DNA from 3 places in the Lactobacillus sp. ESL0700 genome. Region 1 is predicted to be linked to each of the others. Evidence: riboswitches for the same ligand, from Rfam matches in the RefSeq annotation. Region 1 holds a riboswitch; each other region holds the start of a gene.
What was found. A riboswitch is a leader RNA that binds a small molecule or an ion and turns the genes downstream of it on or off. The one in region 1 is predicted to bind thiamine pyrophosphate.
Positions count from the first base shown of each region.

Region 2: it holds a riboswitch for thiamine pyrophosphate, as region 1 does, so the genes downstream of both, OZX63_RS02235 (ECF transporter S component) here and thiW (energy coupling factor transporter S component ThiW) in region 1, are expected to answer to the same signal.
Region 3: it holds a riboswitch for thiamine pyrophosphate, as region 1 does, so the genes downstream of both, thiM (hydroxyethylthiazole kinase) here and thiW (energy coupling factor transporter S component ThiW) in region 1, are expected to answer to the same signal.

Region 1 is NZ_CP113930.1:147,652-158,191, forward strand. Features, by position in the region: gene OZX63_RS00740 (branched-chain amino acid ABC transporter permease) at 1-465, shown strand, start outside; gene OZX63_RS00745 (branched-chain amino acid ABC transporter permease) at 474-1,436, shown strand; gene OZX63_RS00750 (ABC transporter ATP-binding protein) at 1,436-2,215, shown strand; gene OZX63_RS00755 (ABC transporter ATP-binding protein) at 2,221-2,925, shown strand; gene OZX63_RS00760 (sugar-binding domain-containing protein) at 3,101-4,051, shown strand; gene thiW (energy coupling factor transporter S component ThiW) at 4,131-4,643, opposite strand; TPP riboswitch at 4,699-4,788, opposite strand; gene OZX63_RS00770 (histidine phosphatase family protein) at 4,844-5,488, opposite strand; gene OZX63_RS00775 (matrixin family metalloprotease) at 5,512-6,123, opposite strand; gene helD (RNA polymerase recycling motor HelD) at 6,275-8,569, shown strand; gene OZX63_RS00785 (GNAT family N-acetyltransferase) at 8,584-9,030, shown strand; gene OZX63_RS00790 (SGNH/GDSL hydrolase family protein) at 9,072-9,632, opposite strand; gene coaA (type I pantothenate kinase) at 9,728-10,540, shown strand, end outside.
Region 2 is NZ_CP113930.1:420,707-431,246, forward strand. Features, by position in the region: gene OZX63_RS02215 (PTS transporter subunit EIIC) at 1-1,184, shown strand, start outside; gene OZX63_RS02220 (PTS fructose transporter subunit IIA) at 1,207-1,518, shown strand; gene OZX63_RS02225 (MupG family TIM beta-alpha barrel fold protein) at 1,593-2,687, shown strand; gene OZX63_RS02230 (hypothetical protein) at 2,689-3,018, shown strand; TPP riboswitch at 3,107-3,195, shown strand; gene OZX63_RS02235 (ECF transporter S component) at 3,243-3,821, shown strand; gene OZX63_RS02240 (ECF transporter S component) at 3,835-4,413, shown strand; gene udk (uridine kinase) at 4,457-5,101, opposite strand; gene OZX63_RS02250 (sigma 54-interacting transcriptional regulator) at 5,268-8,021, shown strand; gene OZX63_RS02255 (PTS sugar transporter subunit IIB) at 8,190-8,660, shown strand; gene OZX63_RS02260 (sugar phosphate isomerase/epimerase family protein) at 8,670-9,509, shown strand; gene OZX63_RS02265 (PTS sugar transporter subunit IIC) at 9,525-10,313, shown strand; gene OZX63_RS02270 (PTS system mannose/fructose/sorbose family transporter subunit IID) at 10,294-10,540, shown strand, end outside.
Region 3 is NZ_CP113930.1:1,871,116-1,881,655, forward strand. Features, by position in the region: gene OZX63_RS08910 (EamA family transporter) at 1-141, opposite strand, end outside; gene tenA (thiaminase II) at 240-902, opposite strand; gene OZX63_RS08920 (LysR family transcriptional regulator) at 913-1,806, opposite strand; gene OZX63_RS08925 (malolactic enzyme) at 1,949-3,574, shown strand; gene OZX63_RS08930 (AEC family transporter) at 3,601-4,566, shown strand; TPP riboswitch at 4,681-4,782, shown strand; gene thiM (hydroxyethylthiazole kinase) at 4,870-5,658, shown strand; gene thiD (bifunctional hydroxymethylpyrimidine kinase/phosphomethylpyrimidine kinase) at 5,670-6,473, shown strand; gene thiE (thiamine phosphate synthase) at 6,487-7,143, shown strand; gene OZX63_RS08950 (hypothetical protein) at 7,226-7,648, opposite strand; gene OZX63_RS08955 (helix-turn-helix transcriptional regulator) at 7,648-7,857, opposite strand; gene OZX63_RS08960 (LiaF domain-containing protein) at 7,993-8,754, opposite strand; gene OZX63_RS08965 (LytTR family DNA-binding domain-containing protein) at 8,754-9,209, opposite strand; gene purB (adenylosuccinate lyase) at 9,358-10,540, opposite strand, start outside.

The DNA of each region.
Region 1 (10,540 bases):
AATATTCAGATATTGATTTTGGTAACAGCCCTGATTTTGATGGTTTTACTGCAATTAATTATTAAGAAAACCAAAATGGGTCGCGCTATGCGGGCAGTCTCGGTTGATCCAGAAGCAGCCGAATTAGTTGGTGTTAATGTTAATCACACGATTTCGTTTACCTTTGCTTTGGGTTCGGCTCTAGCGGGTGCTGCCGGAATTTTAATTGGCATGTATTACAACCAGATTGACCCGTTAATGGGGATGACACCGGGCATTAAGGCCTTTGTTGCCGCTGTTTTAGGTGGTATTGGGTCAGTTCCAGGAGCAAGTCTAGGGGGCTTCTTGATTGGTATTTTGGAAACCTTCTTCCAGTCAATTGGCCTGTCAGCTTACAAAGATGCGGTTGTTTACCTTGTCTTGATTGTAATTTTACTCTTCTTACCAGCTGGTATTTTTGGTAAAAATACTGAAGAAAAGGTTTAGGTGGCAGTATGAAAGCTAATTTAAAATATATCTTATCGTGGCTGGCTGTGATGGTCTTGGGCTTTGCCCTAATTGATGTCCTGATTTTAGGCGGCGTGATTGATACCTTTATTGAAAACATGTTGGTTACAATCGGCATTAACATTATTTTGGCAACAGGTCTGAATCTGATTATAGGCTTTAGTGGGCAATTTTCATTAGGGCATGCCGGCTTTATGGCAATTGGCGCGTATGCCACCGCAATTATTACACAATATTGGAGTACAGAAATGGGCTTCATTATTTCCTTGTTTGTTGGGATAGCTTTAGCTGCGATTATTGCCGCAATTATTGGGACAGCAACGTTTATCAGGCTAAAGGGCGACTACTTGGCAATTGCAACTTTAGGCGCTGCCGAGATCATTCGCAATGTCATTAACAATTTAAAAATCACGGGTGGTTCTAGTGGGATGTTTAATATCCCCCAGCTGTGTTCATGGCCAACAGTATACGTTTTGGTCTGCATCACGACCGTTATTTTACTGAACTTTATTCGCTCACGTGATGGCCGAGCCATTAAGGCAGTGCGTGAGGATGAAATTGCGGCCTCCGCAATGGGAATTAATACAACTAAGTGGAAGCTAGCTGCCTTTGTCTTAGGTGGTGCGACGGCCGCAATTGCTGGCAGTCTGCACGCTTCTTATTTACAAACTATTGCACCAAGTGACTTTGGCATTATGGAATCAATCTCGATTTTAGTAATTGTTGTTTTGGGTGGTGTTGGCAGTATGACAGGCACCTTCTTGGCAGCGACTGTTTTAGGTGTTTTAGACACAGTCTTACAGAATTTTGGTTCGTTAAGAATGGTTATTTATGCGATTGCTCTGATTTTAATTATGATTTTTAAACCGTCGGGGCTGCTGGGCAACTGGGAATTTTCCTTTAAAAACTTGTTTGCTCGGTTTACGAAAAAGAAAGAGGCAAGATCATGATGCACTTATTACAAGTAGACCATGTTGTCCGCAAGTTTGGCGGTTTGACGGCGGTTAACGATGTTTCGCTGCATCTTGATGATCAAGAGTTAGTGGCCTTGATCGGACCAAATGGTGCTGGTAAAACGACACTGTTTAATCTTTTAACGGGGATGATTCCGGTAACTAGTGGAAAAATCGCACTGAATAAAAGCTCGCAGAACTATGATTTAACCAAGGCAAGTGCCACGAAGATTGCAGACTTGGGTTTGTCGCGAACTTTTCAAAATATTCGCCTGTTTAAAGATTTAACGGTAATGGATAACGTCTTAACGGCGATGACCAATAAGTATCATGAAGGCTTTATGACAGCTATTCTGCGACTGCCCAATTTTTATCAAACAGAGCGCGAAATGCGAGTAGCAGCAGAAAAGCTGCTGGCAATCTTTGACTTAACAGAAAATGCTAATACGCTGGCTAAAAATTTGCCGTATGGAACTCAAAGACGGCTGGAAATTGTGCGGGCATTAGCTACTAGACCACAAATTTTATTCTTAGATGAGCCGGCTGCGGGGATGAACCCAGAAGAAACGGCGGATTTAACCCAATTAATTAAGCATATCCAAACAGAATTTAAAATTACGGTTTTGCTAATTGAACATGATATGTCGCTAGTGATGAATTTGGCGCAGCGAATTTATGTTTTGGACCAAGGGCAGATTTTGGCAACTGGGACACCAGAAGAAATTAAGGCTAATCCAAAGGTAATCGAGGCCTACTTGGGAGAAGGTGACGAGTAATGGCAATGCTAGAAGTGAAAAATTTAGTGGTTAATTACGGCGTCATTCAAGCGGTCAAAGGCGTCAGCTTTAAAATTGAAAAGGGTGAAATTGTAACCTTAATTGGTGCCAATGGTGCTGGTAAATCAACCATTGTTAAAACAATTTCTGGTCTGTTAAAACCCAAGGATGGTGAAATTATTTACCAAGGTGCGGCGATTGAACACCAGAAGGCACCACAAATTGTGGCCGCTGGAATTTCACAGGTTGCCGAAGGTCGACATATTTTTGCAGGAATGACAGTCATGGAAAATTTGCAAATGGGTGCTTTTTTAGCCCGTGACAGGTCGCAAACAAAGCAGAGTTACGATGAGGTGTTTGCTCGTTTTCCTATTTTAAAGAAACGAAAAAATCAAGATGCGGCTACCCTTTCCGGTGGTGAGCAGCAAATGCTGGCAATGGGGCGAGCATTGATGGCAAGGCCCAAATTACTCTTGCTAGATGAGCCGTCAATGGGTTTATCACCGCTGTTTATCCAAGAGATTTTTACAATTATTAAGGAATTAAACCAAAGAGGAACGACAATTTTATTGATTGAACAAAATGCCAAGCAGGCACTAGCCATTGCTAATCGCGGATATGTATTGGCAACTGGCAATGTCCAATTATCTGGTACAGGTGCAGAATTATTGGCTAATCCTGATGTTCAACGAGTTTACTTTGGCGGTTAAGTTAGCAGATGAAAATAGGCATTCAACCGTAATGGTGAATGCCTATTTGTATGCAATGTAACACTATATTTTAATATATTTGTTAATTTTAAGCAGGATTATGGTAAAATTATCAAGCCGAATAAACTTGAATTTATTAACTGCAATGATAGTAAATATAATAATGGAGAATTATATGGCTGATAAATATAATAAAAAGAAACTGGCACAGAGTGCGGCCATTGCCAGACTTTATTATGAAGAAGATTTAGGCCAATCCGAGATCGCACACCAGGTTGGGCTTTCAAGGCCGACAGTTTCACGACTATTGAAATTGGCCCGTGAAACAGGCATCGTCGAGATTAAAATTTCTAATCCATTAATTAATAGTAATCGTTTAAGTGAACAATTATCGAAAAAGTTTAATTGTAAAATTTCAGTTGTTCCCAGCAATTTTAATGGTGAACTAACGGCGCTCAAAGGTGTGGGGGTATATACTGCGCAATATTTGCAGCAGCTAATTAAACCACATGATATTGTTTGCTTGGACTGGGGCAGGACAATTCATATGGTAACAAGTAGCTTGGAAAAGCAAGTTGTTCCCGACGTGCAGGTTGTCCAACTCCAGGGCGGCGTAAATATCAATAACGAGGAGACGTATGCAGATGAGAGTGTGTCTGAGTTTGCTGCTGCTCTTGGTGCAACTGCCCACTTCTTGCCGCTGCCGCCGTTTTTTGATAATAAAACTACTAAGGAAATCGTGGAAAAAGATCACTTTATTAATCAGGCATTGCAGTTAGGCCGCGCTGCTAATATTGCCGTTTATAGTGTCGGCGCGGTGCGCAAGGACTTATTGCTGTTTCAGCTAGGGTATTTTAATAAATCACAGAAAAAGCAGCTGCAAGAAAAGGCAGTGGGCGAAGTCATCTCGCACTTTATTGATTCTAATGGCGACATTGTTAGCCGCGAGCTTGATGAACGGACTGTCGGCATAGGATTAAAGGACTTAAAATCAAAGGACCACTCGATTTTAGTTGCCAGTGGAATTTTAAAGACGCCAGTCGTTTACGCCGCGATTAAGGCTGGCTATCCCAACGAACTTATTTTAGACCAGGCAATTGGGCAGGAATTACTTACCTATCAATGATCAGGCGTTAAATAGTGGGTCAATAACTTATTTTTATAGCCCAAAAACGACAGTTCTGTTAAAGAACTGCCGTTTTAATTTATTTGAAAAATAGTTGCTGGATTTTTTGAAATTGCTTTACCTTGATTAATTTTAATAAAACAATGCTGGCAACAATTGAGCCGATAATGGCAGCGCCAATAAAGCGCGGCGTGTAAACAAACCAGTAAAGATTGTTAGTGCTGCCGGTAAACAAGACCATCACCGGATAAGAAAGGAGCGACCCGATGATTCCAGTACCGATGATTTCACCGAGGCAAGCTGCCCAGACTTTGCCGGTTATTTTGTAAAAAATTCCAGCTAATACTGCACCGAAGATGGCACCAGTTAAAGCCAGCGGCGGAATGCCCATGATTAACATTCTGATAATCCCGCACAAAGTGGCCATGATGGTTACATAAACTGGCCCTAGCATCGTGGCACCAATCACGTTGATTACGCTAGACATCGGTGCCATCCCTTCCACGCGAAAGATTGGGGACAATACCACATCCAGCGCAATCATAATTGCCAAAATAGTAAGTTTTTCCGTTTGTTTCCCTTTGTTAGTCATTTTAACTCCCAACTAGCCATACAAAAAATCCCATTCGCACCATAGCGAACGGGATTTAGCTTAATTAGCCTATTCCTTGCGCTGGTATTGTCCAGATCAGGTTCATGGGTTTAATCTCAGCTCAAACGCACCCCATAGACTTTATTAATAAATATTAATCTTGATTATACGCTTTCAACAATATAAAAGAAAGCGGTAAATTATAGTTTCATTTTATTGTATGAAGTAACTTTTCTTTGCTTGTCACTCATGGTCATGATGGTAATTGACGCGTTACGTGGCCCCTCACTAACATCAAAATCACCAAAACGGTCAGCGATACTACGAATGGTAAAGCCGTGCGTTACTAGCAGAATATTTTCGGCCCCATCAAGCTGGCTGATTAAGTCGAAGCCCTGGTCAACGCGGTGCCAATATTCCTTGGCGTTTTCGGCATCGTGAAACGGATCGGCTTCCTTAATCCAATCGGTTGCCGTATCGATTGATTCATTCTTGAATAAGTCATAGTGGTTCTTATAACCGTGAGGCCCGCCAATCATTTGCCAAGCCATGTCACTGTCCATTCCTTCGAAGTAGCCGTAAAAGTGTTCGCGAAACAGCGGCGTTGCAATATGTTGGATTTCATCACGGTTAACATTGTGCTTGATGATAATGTCGCAGGTGTCGCTTGCCCGTTTCAAATCACTGGATAAGGCGATGTCAAACGGCACATTTTTCAGTGCTTCTCCTGCCTTATCAGCACCGGCAATTCCGTCCTCAGTTAAAGGGGTGTCACACCAGCCCTGCATCTTGTTGTACCGGTTAATATAAGTTTGTCCGTGACGGACGATATAAATTCGCTTCATTACTTTTTACTCCTTCAATTTAATTATCTATGATGATAAATTTGCTTAACTTTAGCGACATCTTGCGGCTCAATTGGGTAAATGGAGCCGGCAGGATACATAACGGACTTGCCCTTATTGTGGTTAAGACCAATCGCGTGGCCTAACTCGTGTTCGACAGTGTTGATAATCCGCTGATAAGTATAATCATACATAGGATTTAATAGATAATAAACATTTAATTTTATTTTAGCCTTGTAAAGCTGCTTAGTCTTGGGATTGTAAGTAATACCTGTCAAGCCTGTAGCTTTAGTGTCTGGGTCAAACGATGGCCCAATTGTAATTTGCGCCTGTTTCTTTTTACTAGTTTGGGTAAAAGTGAAACTACCGGTATCGTTCCAAGCACTAATGGCATCTTGAGTAGCCTGCGTTAATTCGGGATTATTGCCTAAGTTAATGTATACTTTGGCAGTCCTTTTTGGCCAATGGCAGTTTTTGCCCGAGTTTTTGGCGGTTTTTCGAGTTGGATGTTTAGCTAACACCACTTGACTTGGCGTGTTAACAGGACTAATAGCCGATACATAAAGGCTGCCTAGGGAAATAACAACCACTAATGCACAAGATAATTTACGTAAAAAATGTAAAAACTTTTCCATGATAAAATCATCCCCAATACAGATGATTATAGAAGTAAATTCATCATTTTTCACCACTTTTTAATAATCTTAGTAAATGAGCCCCAAGAATTATATATTAAGTTCATTTCGTGTTAAAATAGTATGCAAGTTTTGAAGAATAGGTGACTTTATGGTAAAAGCGATGGATGAAAAACAGTTTGAACAGAAGCATCTCGATGTCATCTTGAAGATGATTAAAGAGCGGCGGGCAGAATTAACTGCGGCGATTAAGTCGGCTGAAGGTGAAGCGCGTAACTTAAACTCGCATTTCTTCGATGATGTTCGGTTAGATTATGATGGTTATTCGACCTCAATGGAAACGGCCCTTTCTATTCACCAGCAGCAGCAACTGCTTGATGAACGTGAGAATGCTTGGCAACATTCTGCTAAGCAGCTCAGTACTGTTCAGCGACTGGAAAAAAAGCCTTACTTTGCCCGGGTAGATTTTAAAGAAGGCAATGAAAAGCCGGAAACGATTTATATTGGCTTAGGTTCGTTTGCGGATAAGGATAATCACTTTTTAATTTATGATTGGCGGGCGCCGATTTCTTCCATTTATTATGATGGCAAATTGGGGCAAGTTTCGTATCTGTCACCAGATGGTGAGATTACCGTTGATATGACAAAGAAGCGCCAGTTTATGATTGAAGATGGTCAGATTGTAAACATGTTTGATACCAATGAGTCAATCGGCGATCAGATGCTCTTAGAGGTGCTGGGAGAAAAGTCCAGCACGCAAATGAAGTCAATTGTGACGACAATTCAGCGTGAGCAAAATAAGATCATTAGAAATACTAGTGCTGATTTGTTGTTTGTCCAAGGGGCTGCTGGGTCAGGTAAGACTTCCGCAATTTTACAGCGGATTGCGTATTTGCTCTATCGCTATCGTGGAAATTTGACCAGTAGCGATGTAATTATGTTTAGTCCTAACCAATTATTTAATGACTATATTAAAAATGTCCTTCCAGAAATGGGTGAACAAAATATGGTCCAAATGACTTATTGGCAGTTTGTGGCTCGGCGGTTGCCGGGAATGAACGTGGAAAACCTATTTGATCAATTTGAGGATCAAAATGCGGATACGGCAATCGGTAAGTTTAAGGATTCGACGGCTTTCTTTAAATTGGTAACGCGTTATGCCAAGCACTTGAATAAGCGCGGCGTTGTCTTTAAGGACATCTTTTTCCGGAACAAGAAGCGGCCGTTTTTTGCTAAAGATAAAATAAATGAGATTTACTATTCATACAATTCTAACTATAATTTAAGTAATCGAATTGACGCAACGCGTGAAGAACTGATTAAGACGCTTAACCGCAAGATTAATGCGGAAACTAAAAAGGCCTGGGTGTCAGAAACAATTGAAAGCTTGAGTAAGGAGCAGTTGAATGCTCTTTATGACCGCCCAGACCAAGAATTTGATTCCGAAGAAAAAGAAGAAAAATTCTTGGGCCGCAAGATTGTAATTAAGGCCTTAGGCAAGGTTTACCAGCAAATTCGACACAATAATTTTATCAATATGCGTGCACAATACCTGAGCTTTTTGCGGGCAGTTCCAAAGATGACCGACCTTAATAAGTGGCAGATTAGTGCCACTGATTGGGCGAAGCACGTAGAAGACGTGAAGGCCAGCTTTATGAAGCATTACATTCACATGAATGATGTTTCGGCATATTTATATCTGTATGATTTAATTACCGGCCGCCACGTTAATTATGAGATGCGTTACACCTTTATTGATGAAATTCAGGATTATACGCCATTTCAATTGTGTTATTTGAAGTATAACTTCCCGCGGGCAAAATTCACGATGCTCGGCGATTTGAACCAGGCGATTTTTACTAAAGATGAAAGTCGCAGTCTGTTAAAGCAGATAAGTGGCTTGTTTGACCCAGAAAAGACGGCGGTGGTGCAACTAACCAAGTCATACCGGTCAACTAAGCAGTTAACCGACTTTACCAAGCAGATTTTACGGCAAGGCGAAAAGATTGAATCATTCAACCGTCAGGGACCAAAGCCGGCATTGTGGGGCCGCAAGGATGATACTGAAGCAATTGCGGTTTTAGAGCAAGTTCTGGAAGCTAATACTGCTGGCAAAATGACAACAGCAGTTATCACTAAGGATTTGGCAAGTGCCAAGTTTGTCAGTCAAAAGCTGAAAGAAGATGGCATCAAGGCAACACTGATTGCGACTGCTAACCAGCGGTTGGTTGACGGCACGCTGGTTATCCCGTCATACTTGGCTAAAGGACTGGAATTTGATGCCGTTGTCATGTGGGATGCCTCTAAGGCGAGTTACAATCAGGCAGATGAAATTCAACTGGTCTACACGATTACTTCACGCGCAATGTACAAGCTCGATTTGATTTATACAGGGGAGAAGAGTCCGCTATTAGCGGTTGACCCGCAAACATATGAAGAAAAATAGGAGGCAGATTGCTCGTGGAGAAGGAAAAATTCACTTTTAAAAGAATTGATGACATGTCGGGTCGCGACATGTTTTGTATTGCTCGCTTACGGATTAACACTTTCGTAACCGAACAAGAGATTACGGTGCCGGAATTAGACGATGAAGACTTAACGGCTATCCAAGTTTACTTATTAAATGAGGACAAGACGATGGCACTAGCTGTCTGCCGGATTTTTCTAGAAGATGGCAAGTGGATGTTGGGCCGAGTTGCAGTTGCCAAGGCGGCACGTGGACAAAAGCTAGGCAGTCAAATGATGGCCCAGGTGCATGATTTCCTGAAAAAGCGTGGCGCTGACCACTTGTATTGTCATGCTCAGTGGCAAGCTAAGCCATTTTATGATTATTTGGGTTATCAAGTGGTGGGCGAGCCCTTTACTGAGGCTGGCATTAAGCACGTAATGATGTCTTACGAATTATAATAGAAAAAAACTCACGTGGATTAACGTGAGTTTTTGTGTGCTTATTTTTCTTTAATTGCGTTAACTACCAGATTAATTAGAAGGTCGTTACCTAAGTCGGAAAAGTGCTGCCCATCAGCTTGGTAATAAGAAGCAAGCTGGGGTAAGTTGCGTAAGTTAGCAATTAAATCGATAAACGGGATGCTGTGCTGCAGTGCCTGCTTTTGTGCAATTTCATTGTAGCGAGCTAGGCTAGCTGCAGTGTAAAACTGCATGATGTTCTTGTTATCAGGGTTAGGATAAGAAGGTCCGACTAGTACGCAGCGACTAGCGTCAATTGCCGTAATCATTTTTTCTAAATTATGCTCGTAACGACTGCTTGATATGCCCCAATCTGATGCTGCATCATTAGTGCCAAATTCTAAGACAACTAGGTCGGCATTGTCGTCAATCAGTGGCAGCCGCATTAAGCCATCGGCAGTCGTCGCCCCACTCTGGGAAAAATTGGTTACGTGGAAGCCGCTACCAAGAGCTTTTTGTAAGCCATTAGTAATTAAGTTAGTGTCGTGACCATTGCGGTAGCCGTTGAATAAGGAATCGCCGAATAAAATAATATTTTTCATATAGTTTCTCTTTTCATTTTGATTAAAGCCAAAATATTTTGGTGCTAATATTTATTTACTTTATAATAGAAGAAAACGAATTGAAGGACAATTAAATGAAAAATTATTTGCAGTTTAATCGGGATCAGTGGGCGTCGTTTTCCGCGGGTAACCAGGTCAAAATTAGCCAGGATGAGCTGGCAAAAATCAAATCTTTGGGCGACGTTGTTAATTTAACTGATGTGCGTGAAATCTATGGCAGCTTAACAAAATATTTGTATTTAGTTTACCAAGAAAAGCGCGCTCTGCAGGATCGGCAGTGCGAATTTTTACACCAAAAAGTAACAGCGGCGCCGTTTATTATTGGGATTTCGGGATCAGTAGCCGTTGGTAAATCAACGACGGCACGGCTATTGCAGGTGCTCTTAAGTCGAACTTATCCCGAGTTGCGGGTGCACTTGATGACGACCGACGGCTTTATTTATTCTAATCAGGAACTGAAGCGGCGGAATATTTTTGATCGCAAAGGCTTCCCTGAAAGTTACAACATGAGTCTGTTGACTAACTTTTTGCAGGATGTCCTATCTGGTAAAGATGATATTGTTTATCCGCTCTACTCACAAGAGTTGAGTGATATTGTGCCGGGCCAATACGGCCATGTTAAAAAGCCAGATATTTTGATTATTGAGGGGATTAACACGTTGCAATTGCCGACCAACGGCCAAATTGTAACCAGTGATTTTTTTGATTTTTCAATTTATATCGATGCCGCAGAAGAACTGATTGAAAAGTGGTTCATGCAGCGCTTTGTTAGGGTGCTGGAACTAAATAAAAATAACCCCAATAACTTTTATTATGAAATGGCTAATGGCCCTCGCGAAGCGGCCTTGCAATTAGCTCAAGAAACTTGGCAGATGGTGAATCTGGTT
Region 2 (10,540 bases), 270 kb from region 1:
TTTTTACATTGATTGCGCAACTGCCAATTCCGTTTATTAAGCAAAACTTGGCCGCATTTCAAATTCCAGTAACATTTTCAATCGGGTTAATGGGATTGTATTCTTGTTATTCAATCGCTGCCCACTTAGCAAAATCATATAAGCTTGATCGCAACTCTAGTAGTACAATTGCGGTAATGGTTTATTTGATGTTGGCTATTACACCCGAAACAATTACCCCACAAGCAGCTAAAACTACAGGATTAGCTGCGGGAACTGTTTTCCCAACGACTAACTTTGGCTCTTATGGGCTATTTACAGCTATGTTATCTGCCTGTGTTTGTGTTTGGGTAATTCATTTCTTCAAAGAAAAGAATTTAGTTATTAAGATGCCAGATGCAATGCCACCAGCAGTTTCTAGTGCATTTACATCATTAATTCCGGCAGCTGTTTTGATTATTATTGCTTGGTTTATCAAAGTTGGTTTACACTTTGATCTTAACCAAGGATTACTTAACTTACTGCAACCATTATCACAGTTTGGTAAAGATAATCTGATTTCCGTATTAGTACCAATCTTCTTCAACTCACTGTTCTGGATGTTTGGGATTCACGGTGCGATTACTTCAACTCCAGTTGTTCCATACTGGTACGCACACTTAAACGCTAATATGGCCGCAATTACTCACGGTGCAACTGCTGCTACAGTACCACACTTTATGACTGAGCAATTCTTACAATTCTTTGTTTATATTGGTGGTTCTGGTTCAATTTTAGCTTTATGTATTTTGCTTGCATTCTTGTCCAAATCAGATACTGGTAAGGCAATGGGTGCAGTTGTATTAGTACCAAGTATTTTTAACATTAATGAACCAATTATCTTTGGTCTGCCAATTGTGTTGAACCCATACTTTGCTGCTCCATTTATTTTAGCGCCAATGGCTGATGGTGTAATTACTTGGGCAGCAACCGTAACTGGTTTGCTAAATAAGACCACGGCAATTGTGCCATGGGTATTGCCTGGGCCAATCGGAGCATTCTTTGCTACTGGTTATGACTGGCGGGCAATTGTGGTTGCTATTGTTAACGTTCTTGTTTCAATGGTAATCTACTTCCCATTCTTTAAGATGTGGGACAGACACCAAGTCAAGGTTGAAGCTGAAACTGCTGCCGCAGAGAAAGCTGAGGCAGCAGCAAAAGCATAATTGAAATTTAGGAGGAAACCTAATGAAGATTTTATTATCATGTAGTGGTGGAATGAGTTCGTCATTAATTGCTAATGGCCTTGTAAAAGAAGGTAAAAAACGTGGCATTGATGTCGAAGTTAAAGCTGTAGGAACGGAAGGCATTGCTGATGAGCTGAGTGCTGATCAATATGACATTGTTTTATTGGCACCACAAGCCGTTTTCCGCAAGCAAGCTGTTGAAGATGAGGCTAAAGACCATCATATTAACTTCTTGTTGATTCCACGGACAATGTATACTCCGCTTGCTGCAGGTAAGCTGCTTGACTTAGTTAGTGAAGAATTAGCAAAATAATTAAAAACACTTCAGCTAGTTTGGTTGAAGTGTTTTTTGCTTAATGCATAATTTGATAAATAAGGAGATTTTTTATGACAATGCGCCACATTGGGTTATCAATTTATCCCGATCACAGTGATGAAAAACAGGACGAACAATATTTACTACTTGGTGAAAAATATGGCTTCACTCGGATTTTTATGAGTATGTTGGAAGCTAAGGATGTTGCAGCCACTAAGAAAAAGTTTCAACATATTATTCAGTTTGGGAACAAGCATGGCTTTGCTACAACCTTGGATGTTTCACCAAGTATCTTTAAGCAATTAGGGATTTCATATACCGATTTGTCATTTTTTAAAGAAATAGGAGCTACTGCAATTAGACTTGATGAAGGATTTGACGGCAGAACAGAGGCAGAACTAACATTTAATCCGGAACACATGATTATTGAATTAAACATGAGCAATAATACCGGGTACTTGGATAACGTCTTGAGCTACCAAGCTAATGAACCATTTATTTATGGCTGCCACAACTTTTATCCACAAGTTGGCTGTGGGCTTGAAGATAACTTCTTTGAAGAATGTAGCAAAAACTTTAAGAAGCATGGCATTCACACCGCTGCTTTTGTTTCCAGTCAATGTGGTACACACGGACCTTGGGATGTAAATGATGGCTTGCCAACTAGAGAAGCCGACCGTCACTTACCAATTGAAGTTCAGGCCAAATCGTTATTTATGACTAACTTAATTGATGACGTGATTATTGGTAATTCTTATGCTAGTGAGGATGAGCTGCGCCGTTTAAGTGAGTTAGATAGATATGAATTATCTTTTGATGTTGAAATGTTACCGGGAATTAGTCCATTAGAGCAAAAAATTTTGCTGGAAGACAAGCATTTTCGGCGTGGCGACAGCAATGCTTTAGTTGCTCGCTCAACCATGCCGCGTGTGTGGCACAAAGCAGAGGCTAACCCAGCTCATGATAATCAAACACAATTTGAGGTTGGCGATATTTTGATTGGTAATGACGGCTTTGGTATTTATAAAAATGAATTACAAGTTGTACTTCAACCACATAGCGACGAACGGAAAAATAAGATTGCTGCGATTAAGCCAGAAGAATTGCCATTACTAAAATATTTACGACCATGGACTAAGTTTAAATTCGAAAGTCATCAAAATTAAAATGAAGCTAAATTCGTTCATTATCATAATTGGGCTACTCGTCTTATTTTGGGCAGCACGGGAATTTGTCGCTCGTGTTTATCGCGCTGGTCACCAAATTTATAGCGTTTGGGTTGAAGTAATCAGTATTTTTTTGCTAATCCCAATTTTGGTATATTGTAAAAATACAGTTGTCGTAACAGTTGCAATGGTAATTTTTACATTTAACTGCATGGTTTTCTTAATTGCCTTTAGCCGTAACTTTAACGCAATCATGCGGGGCCAAGGAAATGGCATGATTGCTAGATGGGTTCGCAAGTCAAATAATAAGCAAAATGATAAGAATAAGTAATCAATAATAATTTCTTTTTTGATGATTAGTGAAAATCGGGGATTGCTTTACTATCATTATCATTGTGGTATACTATTTTTAATTAAAAATTAGTCACTAGGGGTGCCAATAGCTGAGAATTACCCTCGGAACCTGAACAGGACAATGCCTGCGTTAGGGAAGTGTTTGAACAAGCATTTAATTTGTACTCCTTCTGACTTAAAAGTTAGTTAGGAGTATTTTTTATGTTCACAAGATCATCAAAATGGAATGTTAAGTCGGTAATTTTGGTCGCATTGATTGGAATTATTATGGGAGTGATTTATACTTACGGCTTTAATTGGGCCTACAACATTATTAAAATGGCACTTGTACCCACGGGCTTTGCACCAGTAACGGATACCGTCTTTTCGGGCTTATGGCTAATGGCGGCACCACTTGCAATGTACTTTGTCCCGACAATTGGCTCTGGTACAATTGGTGAAGTTTTAGCCTCAATTGTAGAAATGGCAATTGGTGGTCAATGGGGTGCAATAACGGTTATTTCCGGTTTGATTCAAGGAGCAACGAATGAAATCGGCTTTTTCCCGAAAACCGTACGTTATCAAAACTTTTCTTGGAAGAGTGTGATGATTGGTGCCTTCTTTGCCGGATTAGGAATTTTTATTCCGTCATACATTCTTTATGGTTGGGGTAAATTTAATATGACGGTCCAGATTGTCATGTTTATTACCAACATGATTTCAGCGCTTGTCTTTGATGGGGTGTTGGTTAAATTAATCGCTAATCTGTTTGACCGCACGCTAAAGCCACGGCTTGCATAAATCGAGGCCAATCATGTTTACAAGATCATCAAAATGGAATGTTAAAGCTATTATTTTAGTTGCCTTAATTGGGATTTTGATGGGTATCTTTTATACCTATGGCACCAATGGGCTCTATAATTTGGTTAAAATGTTGCTGCTGCCGACGGGGTACGCTCCGGCAACCGACGCCTTTTTTGCGGGGTTATGGTTAATGGCGGCGCCGCTTGCGATGTATTTTGTCCCGACAACTGGCTCGGGATTAGTGGGCGAATTGCTGGCTTCAATCGTGGAGATGGCTTGTGGCGGCCAGTGGGGCGTCACCACTGTGGTTTCTGGTTTAATGCAGGGCTTAACGAATGAAATTGGCTTTTTCCCGAAAAAATCTCGCTACCAAAGATTTTCTTGGCGCAGCGTTTTGACAGGTGCCTTTTTTGCTAGCTTTGGCTTTTTTATACCGTGCTATCTAATGTATGGCTGGTATAAATTTGCGGTTAAGGTGCAGATTGTGATGTTCTTTGTCAGTATCATCTCGTCAGTTTTATTTGACGGGGTGTTAGTTAAGCTGATTACTAACTTGTTTGATCGGGCGTTAAAGCCAAAAATAGAATAATTTTAAATAAATAAAAAGGTCGAGGATAATTTCCTCGGCCTTTTTAATTGGTTACTTCTTTTCGTAAAATTGCGTGGACTTTAGTGGTTAACATGTCAATCGCAACATCATTTGCGCCGCCTTCGGGAACAATGATGTCGGCGTAACGCTTGGTTGGCTCAATGAACTGATGATACATTGGCTTAACTGTGCTTAAGTATTGGCTAATTACGGAGTCAATTGAACGGCCACGTTCATTAATGTCGCGTTCAAGTCGTCTGATGAAGCGGATGTCGTCATCGGTATCAACATAGACCTTAATGTCCATTAAGTTCCGAATTTCTTCGCTTCCTAAAACCAAAATTCCTTCAAGAATGATGATGTCAGCAGGTTCAATATGAATAGTTTCACTGCTTCTTGTGTGTTCTTTAAAGTCATAAACTGGCATTTCAATTGGCTTGTAGTTAAGTAAGTCGTTGATTTGTGCTTTAAGCAAGGGAATATCGAACGCATCGGGATGGTCATAATTAATTTTCATCCGCTCGCTCATCGGAATACCGGTATTATCCTTGTAGTATGAATCCTGCGTCATGATTAGGACGTGTTCATTTTCCTGCATTTGGTCAACAATTTTATGGGCAATCGTTGTTTTTCCACTGCCCGAGCCGCCGGTAATCCCAATTACGACGGGTTTTTCAAGTTTAGACATTCAGACTCTCCTTTTTTATCACATAACATTCTACTTTAGTTTGGGTTGAAATACCACTGATAAAGTGATAAATAACAGATTTTAAATTAAAATAACCGATTTCGCCTTGAACAGTTTTTGTAAAACCGCTAACATAATTGTGAAATGAATTTACGGAGCAAGTGGTATGAATATTAAAGCGAAAATATTATCTTTAATTAAGGAAAATAATCAATCTGAAGGACACTTTTTATCAACTAGTGACTTGGCAAATAAATTAAATGTTAAAAGAAATACGGTCAGTCATTATCTTAATCAATTGGTAAAAGAAAATCAGATTATTAAAATTAACACTCGGCCTGTGATTTTTGTAGATCGCTCTAGTGTCGGGCAAGACAGCGATCAGCCATTAAAGCAGGAATATGCAAGTATTGCCGAATTGAAGCAGAGCCTTTCTGGTTCCGATACTTTTAAAAGTGTGATTGGTCATGACCAGTCACTTTATAGCCAGATTAGAAAGCTAAAGGCAGCAGCGTCTTATCCTGGGAGGTTGCCAATTCTAATTAATGGTCAAACAGGAACGGGTAAAAGCTACATTGCGCGAAAGTTTTTTGATTATTGTGTAGAGAAGGGATATATTGCCGCACAAGGAAAATTTGTTAGTTTTAACTGTGCGGAATACGCGGATAATCCGGAATTATTGACCAGTACATTATTTGGTTATGCCAAAGGAGCATTCACCGGTGCGGACGAAGCCCATAAAGGATTGTTTGATGAGGCCGATAATGGCATGCTGTTTTTGGATGAGGTTCACAGGCTAGATCCTAAGGGCCAGGAAAAATTATTTTCTTATCTTGATACAGGAACAGTCTCCTCATTAGGTGAAGCCGCGGAAAAAAGACAGGTAAACGTGCGCTTAATTTGTGCTACTACCGAAGATATTCAGAGTAGCTTTTTATCGACTTTTATTCGCCGGATTCCAGTTCAGATTACGATGCCACCGTTGAAAGAAAGGACTTCCAACGAAATTCGTTCGTTGATAATTTACTTTTATATCCAACATGCCAAGAAAATTGGGCGAAGTTTACAAATTAATAATCAAGTCTTTGCGACGCTGATGAACATGGATTTCAAAAGTAACATTGGCCAACTGAAAAATGCTGTTTTATTGTCTGTGGCTAGTGCTTTGGGCGAAGCTGACTCAGCTGGCACAGTGCAAGTTAAACTCGGAGATCTTCCGCAAGATATTTTGCTTTCTGAGGTTAATTTGGATAAGCAGGGGATGTCACAATCGCAGAGTGATATTGTCATTAACTCGGAAAGTAAATTAACCGATTTTATAAATAACCGCCAAAGCATTAACTATATTAAGCAAACTTTTGAAAATATTTTTTCTATGTATGAGCAGGAGGATTTTTCCTCTTTTCAAATTAAGGCTTTTTCTAAAGTTAATGCCTTGTGTGATTACTTAGTTTTTAAAAAAGATATTTTAGATATTGGCGAATTGCCCTTGGATTTTATTAAAAAATCACTTAATAGTGAAATAGGATACCTGCAGGACGACTTGCGCAATGACTTTAATGGCAATCTTATTGTTGCCATTTCGTATTATTTTTATTTTAGACAAGAGAATTGCTGGTCTGTTTCACCACATGAGGGGCAACTGGCAACCGAGATAATTACTAAAATGAATGAAAGTAATTATACGGCTCAGGTTGTTCAAACGGTTATTAACGTTGTAAGTAAAATGCTAAATTTGCATACTGATGAAATCGATAATCTTTTTCTGACGATTTATCTTAGTGGCGTACAACGTAAGAAAAATTCTGGCTTGATACATTGTATTTTGCTAGCTCATGGCTATTCAACTGCTAGTAGTATTGCGGATACAGTTAATAAAATTGCTGGTGAACCGCTTTTGGATGCTTTTGACATGCCGATAGATATTCAAACAGAAGATATTGCTCAAAAGGTGTCGAATTATATTCATGTTCGGCACGTAACTAATGGCTTAATCTTAATGGCAGACATGGGATCTTTGGAAAAAATTCCAGAATTACTCAAAAAAGATTTGAACTTTCCTGTGGTTATTTTTAATAATGTTTCTACTCAATTGGCACTGTTTGTTGCAAGTTATGTTAAAGAGCGTCGGCCAATTGACACGATTGTACAGAAGATGGACAAAGTAATTCATAATGATTATCGAATTGTTTATCCCAAGATGGTTAAGCAAAATGTGATTATTGTTTGTTGCTCAACTGGTGTGGGGACAGCAAATAAGATAAAGGAAATGATTCAGGAAAGTTTGCCAAAAGACGTTGATATTAAGATTATGGCATGTTCGTATGAATGGCTAAAAATTGAGGATCAGGAAAGTGCAATTAAAAGAAAATATAATGTTTTAGTTGTGATTGGGACAATTGATCCTAAATATAGCAGTGTCCCATTTATTTCCTTAGATCAATTAGTTAATGGCTCCAAAATCAGTTTGCTGCAAGGTACGTTAAAAGATAGCCTGAGTGTAGATGATTTATACAGATTTAATGATTTGATTTTGAAAAACTTCAGTATTGAAAGGGTAATTAATTCATTAACAATACTAGATACAAAAGAAGTAATTAAAAATATTGACTTGTGTATCAAGAAAATAGATGAGTATCTGGACACGAGATTGCCTAACCAAACAATTATGGCATTGTATGTACATATCAGCTGTATGATTGAAAGAATAATTCGTAATCAGGTTTTAGAAATCGAGCCGATAGATTTTAAGATAGATAAGAATAGTCAGGACAATTTTAACTATATCAAGAAGGCTTTGCATTTACTTGAGCAAGTTTATAATATTAAGATTCCACTTGTGGAAGTTGAGTATATTTATGAATTGATTTTTAAGACTAAAAATAATCAGCTAGACTACACAAAAGATGATGATTTTTGACAGTAACTTTTCAAATAAAATAGTGTCAAATTCTATCTAAAAAGTACAAAATAATTTATTAAAAGCGCAATCATAATCATGATTGCGCTTTTTTGACAGAAACTTGGCACGAAAATTGCTTATATATGTTTGAAGTGCGAATTTAATAATTTTAAGGGAGGAATTACTTTGATTAGACTTATGCGAGTAGATCATCGGTTATTACATGGTCAAGTTGCCTTTTCATGGACACAAGAGCTAGGTGTTAACTGCATTTTGATCGCGAATGATGATGTGCCAAATAATGATATTCGTAAGACAGCGATGAAATTAGCTAAACCACAGGGTGTCAAGCTAGTAATTAAAAATATTGAGAACTCTATCAAGGCTCTGCAAAGTGGCGTTACGGATAAGTATAAATTGTTTATTGTTGTTGAGTCAGTAGCGGACGCATATGCGTTAGCGACAGCATACCCCAAAATAAAACAAATTAATTTGGGTGGCACTAAGCCGGCTGATGGAACAAAACAAATCAGTAAGGCAGTTAATCTTACTCCAGACGATGAAAGTAAATTAAACGAACTTATTGAGAAGGGTTGTGAAGTTGAAATCAGACAAGTTCCTAATGATAAAAAAGTTTTCTTCAAGGATATTGAATAGGCATGACTTATGAACAATAAAATTAGTAAGACCCGATTATCAGCGATGAATTACTACTATCGCAACTTTTCGTTGGATTATTTTTTAGACTCAGTTAGTCAAGATGGGTTAACAAATATTGAATTATGGACTAGTCCGCAACATTTTTGGATTGAAAAAGATGGTCACCAAGATGTTAAGGAATTAAAAAGAAAAGTAGCAGCTCATCATTTGCAAATTATTTGTTTAACACCGCAGCAGAGTAATCCTAATCCGTATAACTTAGCGGCCAAGGACGAGAGATTGCGCAAAGGCTCATTTGGCTATTTTAAAAATCTAATTGATAGTGCAGCAGAGTTAAATGTACATCTAGTTGCTCTTAACTCTGGCTGGGATTTTTATGATGAAAATCCTGCTGAAGCTTGGGATAGATCAGTTGCAATGCTCAAGATGGTTGCTGACTATGCGAAGGATCGTGAAGTTAAAATTGCCATTGAAGCGTTACAACCAGATGAATCGCATCTAGTGAATTCGATTGTTGATTTAAAGCATTATCTAAAAGATGTAGGTAGAGATAATGTTGGCGTCAACTTGGATTTAGGTGCCATGGCTAGGAATTATGAGACTATTGCACAATATTTTGAATCATTAGGAGAAAAAATAATTCATTGCCATTTTGTTGATGGTAATCCTGTAGGGCATCGCTGCTGGGGTGAAGGCGAGCGTAATCCCGGAGAAGACTTCAATGTATTTAATTACTATGGCTATCAAGGATATTTTACTTTTGAATTTGGTCAATCCAAGTATTTTTTAAATCCTGCGGAAACTGAAAGAAAAGCATTGCGGTTTTTAAATCCGTTTTTAAAGTAGATGGGAGAAATAAACATGAGTAATGTGGGAACGTCTTTATTAATAGGCCTGATAGGGTTTATGGGACCACTGGACTTTGTTATTGGGTCTAACATGCTAAACAGACCTATCATTTTGGGTCCATTAGTTGGTCTTGTTTTAGGAAATTTGACACAGGGAATAATCATTGGTGCATCCTTGGAATTGGTCTTTATGGGTGCGATTTCGGTTGGTGCCTATCTGCCCCCTGATGTTATCGTTGGTGGTGTTTTAGGAACTGCCTTTGCGATTTCTTTGGGTAAAGGTGTTGGTGCCGCAATCGCAATTGCGATGCCAATTGCCATGCTTTCGTTAGCGATTGGTAATTTGACAAGTGTCATTTTCCCAGCGATTGCACATATTGGTGATAGATATGCTAAGCAAGGTAAGCCAGGAGGAATTACGGCATCATTATGGGGAATTGGTTTAATTGAATGTACTCGTCGGGGAATATTGTGTTTCTTAGGGTACTTCGTTGGTAATGCAGGGATGAAGACATTGCTAGGAATGATTCCGCAAAATGTAATTGATGGCCTTCAAGTAGCAGCTAACATGTTGCCCGCTATTGGGTTTGCAATTCTGTTGCAAATGATTATTAACGATACTGTACTGCCATATTTCTTCCTTGGATTTTTATTATCGGCTTATCTAAAGGTTCCAGTATTAGGGGTTGCATTGTTCGGCTTAATCATAGTTGTTGTAAAACTTCATAACGATAAGAATAAACCAGCTGTTAGTGCTAATGGATCTGTAGAGGAGGATATTGATGATGACGATGACTTCTAATGAAAAAAAGGTAACCAATAAAGATTTAAGACAGATTATGTGGCGTTCACTTACCATGGAATTTGGTTGGAACTATGAGCGTCAAATGCACTTGGCCTTTGCCTATATGATGGCGCCATTAATGAAGAAATTGTATGGTGATGATCAAAAGGAATACGCCGAATCACTGGAACGACAGATGGAATTCTTTAATTGTACGCCACAATTTGTACCATTTATTGGTGGTG
Region 3 (10,540 bases), 260 kb from region 1:
CCGCATTTGTGTAAGCCAAATCGGCGTAATTTCTGGACTTACGTTAAATAATGACTTGGCAAATAGCCCCGAAATCCCCCACATAACACAGGCTAAGCCCGCAAGAAAGGCCCATAAATGTCTCTTCTTAGCTGATACCATTTTTAACTCTCCTTTTTTATTTTTAACTTACCTATAATAACAAAAATCCCGATTAAGCTAAACCAGCAACCCAAAAAAGCATGACCACTCATGCTTTTTTAGACCCAATTCTCTTGTTCATATGCCATCTGCCAAAACTGCAATTCATAATAACTGCTGCGAACAAATGCCAGTTGCATCTTTTCACGTTCACTTGTAGAACTGGAATTAGCCAACGAGTTGGTTAGGCGCAAAATTCGCTTCACATTAGTTGCATACCAATCACCATCATAAGTATCAATCCATTCTTGATAATAGAAAACAGGCGACCCAGAATCTGCTAATTTTTGGCCAATTTCTTGATACAACCAGTAGCACGGTACAAGGGAGGCAACTGCTGGACCAATTCCATCCCTCGCCAAAGTCATCTCCAAATGATTAACGTAAGCATATGCTGTTGGTGCAATCGGTGTTTGCGCAATTTCATCCGGCGTAATTTTCAATTGCTCAAAAAAACGCTCACGTACCGCTATTTCACTATCCTTTAAGTCCTGGGCCCCAGCAAGCAAAAATTCTTTAGTCTGCTGATCAGCAGTTTTGGCCGCAATTGCGCAATGAAATTTACTAAATTCATTCAAATAATACCTGTCTTGCAATAAATAAAAGCGGAATTTAGTCATCGGCAATTCCCCGCTTTTTAATTCCTGCACAAATGGGTGTACCATACTCTTTTGCCATAAACTACTTGCCGCTTGGTGCAACTGGTCTGTAAATTCTGTCATATTCTTCTCCTTAACTACATAAATTTTGTCGTAAAATTGCTAACAACTGCTGCTCGGCATCTGTTAATCGGTGAGTTTTGCGGTAAGCCACTGACATATAAAAGTGGGGCTGCTTAGGGTCTGTTAGGTTAACCGTACACAGTTGATCCGCCTTGCTTAACGCGGTTTGCGTTAAAAAGCCGATGCCTAAATTTTGCCGGACCATTGCCTTTAATATTTGAATATCATTAGCTTTATAAATAATGTGTGGCTTAACTTGTGCTCTCTTGCATAGTTGTTTAAACGCCTGCTCGTGAACAAAAACATTGCTTAGCGTGATAAACGGCTGCTTTTTTAAGTCCGCAAAAGATACTGACTCTTGTGTGGCCAATGGGTTTTCAGGTGCGACCACAATCTTAAACTGAGTCTTGGCAAACAAATCAACATGTAGCTGGTCATTAATTGTGGGCTCAATTGAGCCTAGCAGTGCAATCTCCAAGTCGCCTGATTCCAAGAGCTCCTGCAAATGTGATGAGCCCGCCTCAATCGTTTCTAGTGAATTGGTTAAGCCCGCCTTAAACAATTCCGGAAAAATCTGCGGAAAATAATAATTACCAATAATTGGCGGTAGTCCCAGTCTAATCACCTGACGCTCAATCTGCGCAATCTCGCGCTTAGTCAAATCGAGCTCCGCTAAAATTGACCGCGCATGCAGCGCCAATTGTTGACCTGTTGATGTCGGCCGCAACTGCTGGTGTGAATGATCTCGCACCAGCAAGCTAGTCTGAAAGTCACTCTCAAGTCGCTTAATTGCCAGCGTTAACGTTGGTTGCGACACACCACATGCCTTGGCTGCTTGCGAGAAGCTGCGCTTTTCTAAAATTGTTAAAAAATACATCAAGTCTTTAACGTTTAATGCATCCAAATTACTCTCACCCCTTAATTAATTTGCTCATATAACATTTTATTATAAGTTGAGCAAAGTTTGACAATAAATTTATTACCCGCGTAAAGTACAGAATTGTTGCTATTAAAAATACTTATTGTATTATATTTGGAGGGCAATTATGGAACAAGGACAAAATATTTTAAATAATCCTTTTTTAAACAAGGGAACTGGTTTTACTAAGCAAGAGCGTGAACAATACGGCTTAACCGGACTATTGCCAGCACGTGTGCAAACATTAGCTGAGCAAGCAAGTCAAGCTTACAACCAATTTCAAAGTAAAACATCTGCTCTTGAGAAGCGTCTATTCTTAATGAATATCTTCAACGAGAACCGGACATTGTTCTTTTACTTGATGGGGCAACATATTGTTGAATTTATGCCAATCGTTTACGATCCCACTGTTGCCGACTCAATTGAACAATATGGTCAATTGTTTACTAACCCGCAAAATGCGGCCTTTTTATCAATTGACGATGCGGCAAATATCACAGCATCCCTAACTAATGCTGCTGCAGGTCGCGATATTCGTTTAATTGTCGCAACCGATGCTCAAGGCATCTTGGGCATTGGCGACTGGGGCGTTAACGGCGTTGACATCGCTATTGGTAAGCTGATGGTTTATACCGCAGCTGCCGGCGTTGATCCCAGCCAAGTTTTGCCCGTTGTATTAGACGTTGGTACTGATAACCAAACCTTGCTTGATGATCCAGAATATCTGGGTAACCGTCATCACCGCATTCAAGGTGAACAGTACATGACTTTTGTCGACGAAGTTGTCCAAAATATCGAAACTGTCTTCCCGCATGTTTTGTTACACTTTGAAGATTTTGGTCGCGAAAATGCCGCAACCATTCTAAATAAATACAGAAACGATATTTTTACTTTCAACGACGATATTCAAGGAACAGGAATTGTTTCTTTAGCCGCAGTTCTTGGTGCGTTAAATATTTCTAAGAAAAAGTTAACAGACCAAGTCTTTTTAACCTTTGGTGCCGGAACTGCTGGTATCGGAATTGCAAATATGATGCGGGACGAATTAGTCCGTGCAGGCTTAAGTCCAGAAGAAGCTCGCAAGCACTTTTACCTTGTCGATAAGCAAGGTTTGTTGTTTGATGATACCCCCGAGCTGACTGCTGGCCAAAAAGACTTCACTAGAACACGCAGTGAATTTGCTAATGCCGATGAACTAACTAACCTTGAAGCCGTGGTTAAAGCTGTCCACCCTACGATTATGATTGGGACCTCGACACAGCCCGGTGCTTTTACTAAAGCTATCGTTCAAGAAATGGCAGCACATACAGCTAGACCAATTATCTTTCCGTTATCTAATCCAACTAAATTAGCCGAGGCCAAAGCTGAAGACTTAATTAAGTGGACTGATGGCCGGGCTCTTGTTGCAACTGGGATTCCTGCTGATGCAGTCGAATACCAAGGTGTAACTTATGAAATTGGCCAAGCCAATAATGCTCTGGTATACCCAGGGCTCGGTCTTGGAGCAATATCCGTGAAGTCTAAGCTAATGAGCGATAAAATGGTCGCAACCGCCAGCCATGCTTTAGGTGGGATTGTTGATCCAACTATTGCTGGTGCTGCGGTTCTGCCGCCAGTTGCAAAACTAACCAGTTTCTCAGCCACAATTGCCGAAAAGGTAGCTCAAACTGCAATTGATCAAGGTTTAGCAGGTGAAGGAATTACTGACGCCAAAAAAGCCGTTCAAGAAACAAAGTGGATGCCTAAATATTAATTAACTACAGAAAGAGGAAACTTTTTATGCAAGTCTTTTTGACATCTGTATCAAGCGTTGTCGTGATTATCTTAATCATGGCTCTCGGCTTTTTACTAAAACAATTTAATTGGATTGACGATAAATTTGGTAGTGAAATTTCTAGTATTATTACTAAAATCGCCCTGCCAGCTTCGATTTTTACAGCTGTTATGAAAAACCTTAGCCGCGGCAGCCTGCTGCAATTATCAACCGAATTATTGTTCCCAGCATTGGGCGTAATTATCGGCTATATCATTGCTTGGCTCTGCGTCAAAGTCTTTAAAATCCGTCCTGGCCGCCGTGGTATCTTTATGAACGCCGTGGTTAATGCCAACACAATTTTCATCGGAATGCCGCTAAACATGGCACTTTTTGGTGATAAAGCCATGTCTTACTTCCTGGTATATTACATTATCAACACCGTTTCTACTTGGGCATTTGGCGTTTTCTTAATTCAAAACGACGACCCAACTGCTAACGGTAAAAAGACTAGCCACAAAATTAATTGGAAGAAGCTTTTACCAATGCCACTTGTTGGTTTCATTGTCGCTTTAGTCTGGATGCTATTAGGAATTCCTGTACCTACCTTCTTAAACTCTACATTAACTTACGTTGGGAACTTAGTAACGCCACTTTCACTTGTTTATATCGGGATTGTCCTGCATGACGCCGGAATTAAGAACGTCAAGTTCGATCGCGACTCAATTTTGGCCTTAATTGGTCGGTTCATTCTTTCACCAATCGTTTTAATTATTTTAATTAAAATCGGAATGAATGCTGGCTTCAACTTGCCAAGTTTGATGCGGCAAACTCTAGTTGTGCAATCAGCAACGCCAATGTTAGCTGTTTTACCAATTTTGGCTAACGAATCACACGGCGATGTTAAATACGCAACTAACATTGTTGTCGAAAGTACAATTCTCTTTATTATTGTAGTGCCAATTTTGATGACGATTTTACAATTTATCTAACAATAAAAAAATAAAGACCAAGCTGTCATTACTAGCTTGGTCTTTATTTTTTAACTTTAATCTCGCCGCTAACTTATCATTGTATTCTTCATTAAAAATCGCTATAATTGGAAGCGATAACACGAGGGGGGCCTTTTAGGCTGAGATGAAACACCGTTTCAGACCCTTTGAACCTGTAAGCTAATACTTGCGCGAGGAACGTGTCAACTACCTATTGCTTTGACACAACTATGTGCCAAAGCTTTTTTATTAGCTTAAAGTTATGGCTCTGAGGACTTCTTCAACTATTTTTAGGAGAAAAATATGCAGTTAGAATTATTAGATAAATTGCGCAAGCAGAACCCCGTTGTTCTTAATGCCGCTAACTTCGTTACCGTTCAAGATGTCGCCAACGGATTAAATGCAATTGGTGCTTCGCCCATTATGAGTAACGAAATTGATGAAACCAGCGAAATGGTCAATATGGCCTCGGCTGTTGCCATTAACATGGGTAGTTTAACTAAATTACAGATTGCACACATGAAGGCAATGGGCGATTTAGCTCGAGAATACAAAAAGCCAATCGTACTAGATCCTGTTGCTGTTGGTGCTGTTCAATATCGACTTGATGTTGCCCAAGACTTATTATGGAACTTTCATGTGAGTGTGATTCGTGGTAATGCGGGAGAAATCGCTGCTTTAGGCGAATTTGCATGGAATGCTAAGGGTATCGATGCTGGATCTGGCACGGGCGACCTTGATGAAATTACTAAGGAAGTAGCTAAAAAGTATCATTGTACTGTTATTGCTAGTGGTGCAACTGATACAATTAGTGATGGCAATAATGTGGTTCACGTTCATAATGGTACCCCTCTGTTTCAAGCTCATGTAGGCTCTGGCGACATGTTAACCAGTATTGTCGCTGCCTTTTGTGCAGTAACCGATAGTCGCTTCGAGGCGGCTCAAGCTGCAACGCTTGTGTTTGGCTCAATCGGACAATTGGTCGTCCAAGATCATCCCGATGTTGGCCCCGGCAGTTTTGGGATGTACCTCATGGACTACTTAGCCAAGGTGCAAGTTGCCGATATTAAAAAGATTGCTGATTATGATTAAGGAAGTATTTTATGGCAGAAGAAATTAATTCATTCCCTCAAGTTCTGACAATTGCTGGAACAGATTCTGGCGGTGGTGCTGGTATTATGGCAGACCTCAAGACTTTTCAAATGCAAGGCGTCTTTGGCACTGCCGTTGTGGTCGCCGTTACTGCTCAAAATACGTTGGGCGTCCAAGCATCGCACTTGCTCCCACTTGAAATGATTGATGAGCAGTGTGCATCTTTAGCTGCTGATTTTAAAATTCGGGCAACCAAAACCGGCATGCTCGGTGATGCTGCTCACGTTCACCAAGTTGCCTTAAATTTGCAAAAATATGACTTCGGTCCAGTTACAGTTGATCCCGTCATGGTAGCTAAAGGTGGCGCTCACTTGCTAAGTGAAGATGCAGTTACAACCGTAAAGAAGGAGTTATTGCCATTAGCCAACTTAGTAACTCCCAACTTGCCAGAGGCGCAGGTGTTAACGGGCATGACGGTTACTTCGCAGCAGCAGTATCCCGACCTTGCCTACTCGCTGCAAGATATGGGTGTTAAAAACGTGCTAATCAAGGGCGGACATTCCACTACTGAAGAAGTCCGCGACTTTGCCCTTCTTGAAGACGGCTCCAGCTTCTGGGTTAGCAGTCCGCGCACGCATACTAACCGCACGCATGGCACTGGTGATACTTTAGCTGCCGCAATTACTGCTCAACTTGCCCTAGGACATGACTTAGCCGCGGCTATTAAACTCGCTAAAAAGTACGTTACAAAGACAATTGAACAAACAATCCAGGTGGGTCATGGTCACGGACCACTCAACCACTGGGCAAAATAGATAGGAAAAACTAATGCAAAAGTTTAACGCAAACATTCTTCAGTCTTATTTTATTTGTGGTACTCAAGATTTACCTGCGGGTAAAACTTTGCCGGAAATCGTCGAAGAGGCACTAGAAGCTGGGATTACGGCTTTTCAATTTCGTGATAAGGGACCTAATTCAACTTTAAATGATAATGAGCGACTGCCAATGGCTCGCAAGTTGCACGAGCTTTGCCAACAATATCAAGTGCCCTTCTTTATCGATGATGATGTAGAGTTAGCCAAAGCAGTTAACGCCGAGGGAATTCACGTTGGTCAAAGTGACGAAGCGATCCAACAAGTAATTGACGAAGTTAGCAGTCAAATGATTGTGGGCTACTCCTGCTCGACTTTAGCAGAAATTGAAGCTGGCAACCAAATTGCCGGGATTGATTATTATGGTAGTGGTCCGATTTTCACGACACAATCCAAGGCTGACGCTGACCCTGTAATTGGTCTCAATGGTCTTAACGAATTGGTAACCAGCAGTGAGCATCCCATCGTTGCTATCGGCGGCATCACGGTAAAAGACTTATCTGATATTGCTCATACTGGAGCTGCTGGTGCAGCAGTAATTTCAATGATTGCTCAAAGTAGCGATATTAATGAAACTGTTCAGGCAATGCTTGATGCTCCGTGGCATAATTAAAGTATATATATTTAAAATCACGCCATTAGACGTGATTTTTTGCTAGCAAAAAAGGCCGCTATGATTACTGGCGACCCTATATTTAATTTTTTCGTTCCTCAATAATCGTGAAGATAATTTTTAGGATTAAACTAATGTTCCAATAGAATATTGAAAGCCCAACAATTATTATTAAATCATCTTGCCTGTAAATACCATATAAGCATGTGGAAATCACGATGACACCAAACATCAACCAATTCAACCATTTAGCTACTCGTGCACCAGCTGCACGATCAATATAATGGTCACGTTCATCATCATCACAAATGTCTCGCTTACCCTTTTTAATGTCTTGCCAATTAACCAGGTAGCCTGAAGCACAAATTAACAGTAATATTGCCCAAATAATATGTTTAATTCTATATGCCACATCTTTATCATGAAAAACGATCACTATTTCAAGTAAACTCATTACTAAAAAGAACAATCCATAAACAGCGGAACGCAGCAGCTTTTTCTTCATTATTGGTTCTCCAAATATTCTTTTAAACAAAATAAATCTTCAATACTTATGCCAAAAAAGCACGCCAACTTATATGCTAGTAATAGCGATGGCTTGTACTTGCCCTTTTCTACAGAAATAATTGTTCGTTGTGTAACCCCAACTTTGTCAGCCAGTTCTTCCTGAGTTAATTTATGCTCTAGTCGCAATTTTTTCACTAAATTCGGCATTATTTTCATCTCTACATTCAATATTCAATATGAAGCTCACTTCATATGAAACTAACTTCATATTATTACATTTAGTAATAAAAATCAATCATAAATAAAAAATATCTGTTCCTAATCAGGAACAGATATTTCAATTTAAACGTAATTAATTTCTACATCGCCAAACTTACTATTGCCAGTTAACACTAGCGTTGGCCCACCGCCATTAGAGCTGCCATTAATTTCAACATCGCCGAAAATTGACGACATCTGGTCATCAACATGCCACGATAACGGAATATAAAGTGAGACATCACTCATTGATGAATTAATATCTACAATTACCGTATCAGTTGCCGGCTTAGCTGCATCAAGATAAACCTTGGCATCCCCCATTAACGAATTGATGGTAACACTGCGCAAACTCTGCGAGCGAACATACCGCGAAACATCAGACAGCTTTTGATTAACCACAATATCTTGCTCGTCTACATCCTGACTGCTACTGTCAAAAACATGATCGGCGTGAAATGACTTTTCTGTACCAAACTTTGACCAACCACCATTGACATTATGTCCGTTAATATACACATGCGTATGGTGCCGTTTGTGCGGAAAAATCATGTGCAGGCCACCAGTGATTAAACATGCCGCCAGTAAGACAGTCCACGGGACAATCTTAGTGATTTTTAGTGGCTGGGCATACACAATTAACAAAAAGGCAATTGAAAAAATCGTGCCGCCAATACTGCGATTAGTCAGGCCTTCAATCAAGCACGCACCAAAAATAATTGTCCAAAAAATCGTCCAAAAATTTAGCCGAAACGAAAACAAATTTAACTGATTCATGATTAAAAAGATTGCTGCTCCAAGTAATGCTATTCCCCAAAACAGTTCTCTAATCTTTTGCTTTTTCATTATAATGGCCTTCTCTCGTTTAATCGATCACTCAAGCTGTGGTAATAGTGGCGTGAAACATAGACAGTTTTGTAAGTATCATGAAAGTGTACCTGACAGTTAGTAATAGACCTAGTCAATGAATATACTTGCTTCAAATTCAAAATCGTGGATTTGGAAACGCGCATAAACTGACTGCTCAATAAGTTCTCTAATTCGTATAATTTATAGTTAACGCTGAACGAATCACGTCCCGTATGTGCAACCACTTGCCGATCTTCTGTTTCAAAAAACAAAATGTCATTTAAATCCAAATAATATGAAACGTCATCTTTATAACATTCAAGCTGGTCAGGCCTTTGACTGACTTCCTGCAACTGCCGATAGATCCGCTCAATTTCTGGCGATAATTCTTTTGCTTGAATTGTTACCACTGGTTCGGTCACATCAGGGTCAAGGTCAATTTTTACTTTCATGATTCTCACCTGCCTTTCATGATGATTATTAAACGCTAATTTAAAGTTAAAATCTACCCTCTTTGCATAAGTGGTCGTTTTAAGTGCGTAAGTTGCAATTAAAACGACTCTAATTAAAAAAGCAGACTTGATTAAGTCTGCATTTTTGTTATTCAAGTCCTACTTGATGGAAGATTTCATCGACATGACGCAAATGATAATGGTAATCAAAGGCGTCAGCCACATCATCCTCGGACAAGTAATTCATAATTTGACTATCTTCAACTAGCTTTCTAAATGAAATACCATCTTGCCATGACTTAGTCGTTAACTTTTGCACCATATCATAAGCTGCCTCACGAGATAAGCCCGCCTCATCAATCAGCTTCAACAATAGACGCTGGGAATAAATCAGACCATAGGTCTTGTCCATGTTCTTAAGCATTGTTTCAGGGAAAACATCTAGGTTAGTCAAAATCCGGTTAAAGCGGTCAAGCATGTAATCAATCCCGATCGTGGTATCAGGTAAAATTACCCGCTCAGCACTTGAATGCGAAATGTCCCGTTCATGCCATAAAGTTACATCTTCATAGGCCGTCACAATATTACCACGTAAAACCCGCGCCATACCACATAAGTTCTCTGAGCCAATCGGGTTACGCTTGTGTGGCATCGCCGATGAACCCTTTTGACCAGCACGAAAATGTTCTTCAACTTCATGAATTTCCGAACGTTGTAAACCGCGAACTTCCGTTGCCCAGTTTTCAATGCTTGTAGCAATCAGTGCCAAAGTGGCAATATATTCGGCATGCAAGTCGCGCGGCAAGATTTGACTGGTAATTGGTTGGCGCGTTAAGCCCAGTTGCTTCATTACACTGGCTTCAACAGCCGGCGGCACATTGGCAAAAGTCCCAACAGCACCAGAAATTTTCCCAGATTCAACACCTTTAGCCGCATGTTCAAAACGGTCAATGTCCCGATTAATTTCGGCATACCAACGAGCAAGCTTCAAACCAAAAGTAGTTGGTTCTGCTTGGACGCCATGTGTCCGGCCCATCTCAACAGTATCCTTATATTTAAGAGCCTTTGCTGCAATCGTTTCTTTTAGTGCAAGTAAATCCTGCCGAATAATTGCATCAGCTTGCTTCAAGATATAGCCTTGAGCGGTATCAACCACGTCGGTTGAGGTCAAACCAAAGTGAACCCACTTTTTTTCTGGGCCAAGGCTCTCCGAAACAGTTCTGGTAAAGGCTACTACATCATGATGCGTTACCTGCTCAAGTTCTGCAACACGCTGCGCAGTAAAACTAGCATTTTTAGCAATTTTGGCTGCATCAGCTGCCGGAACTTCT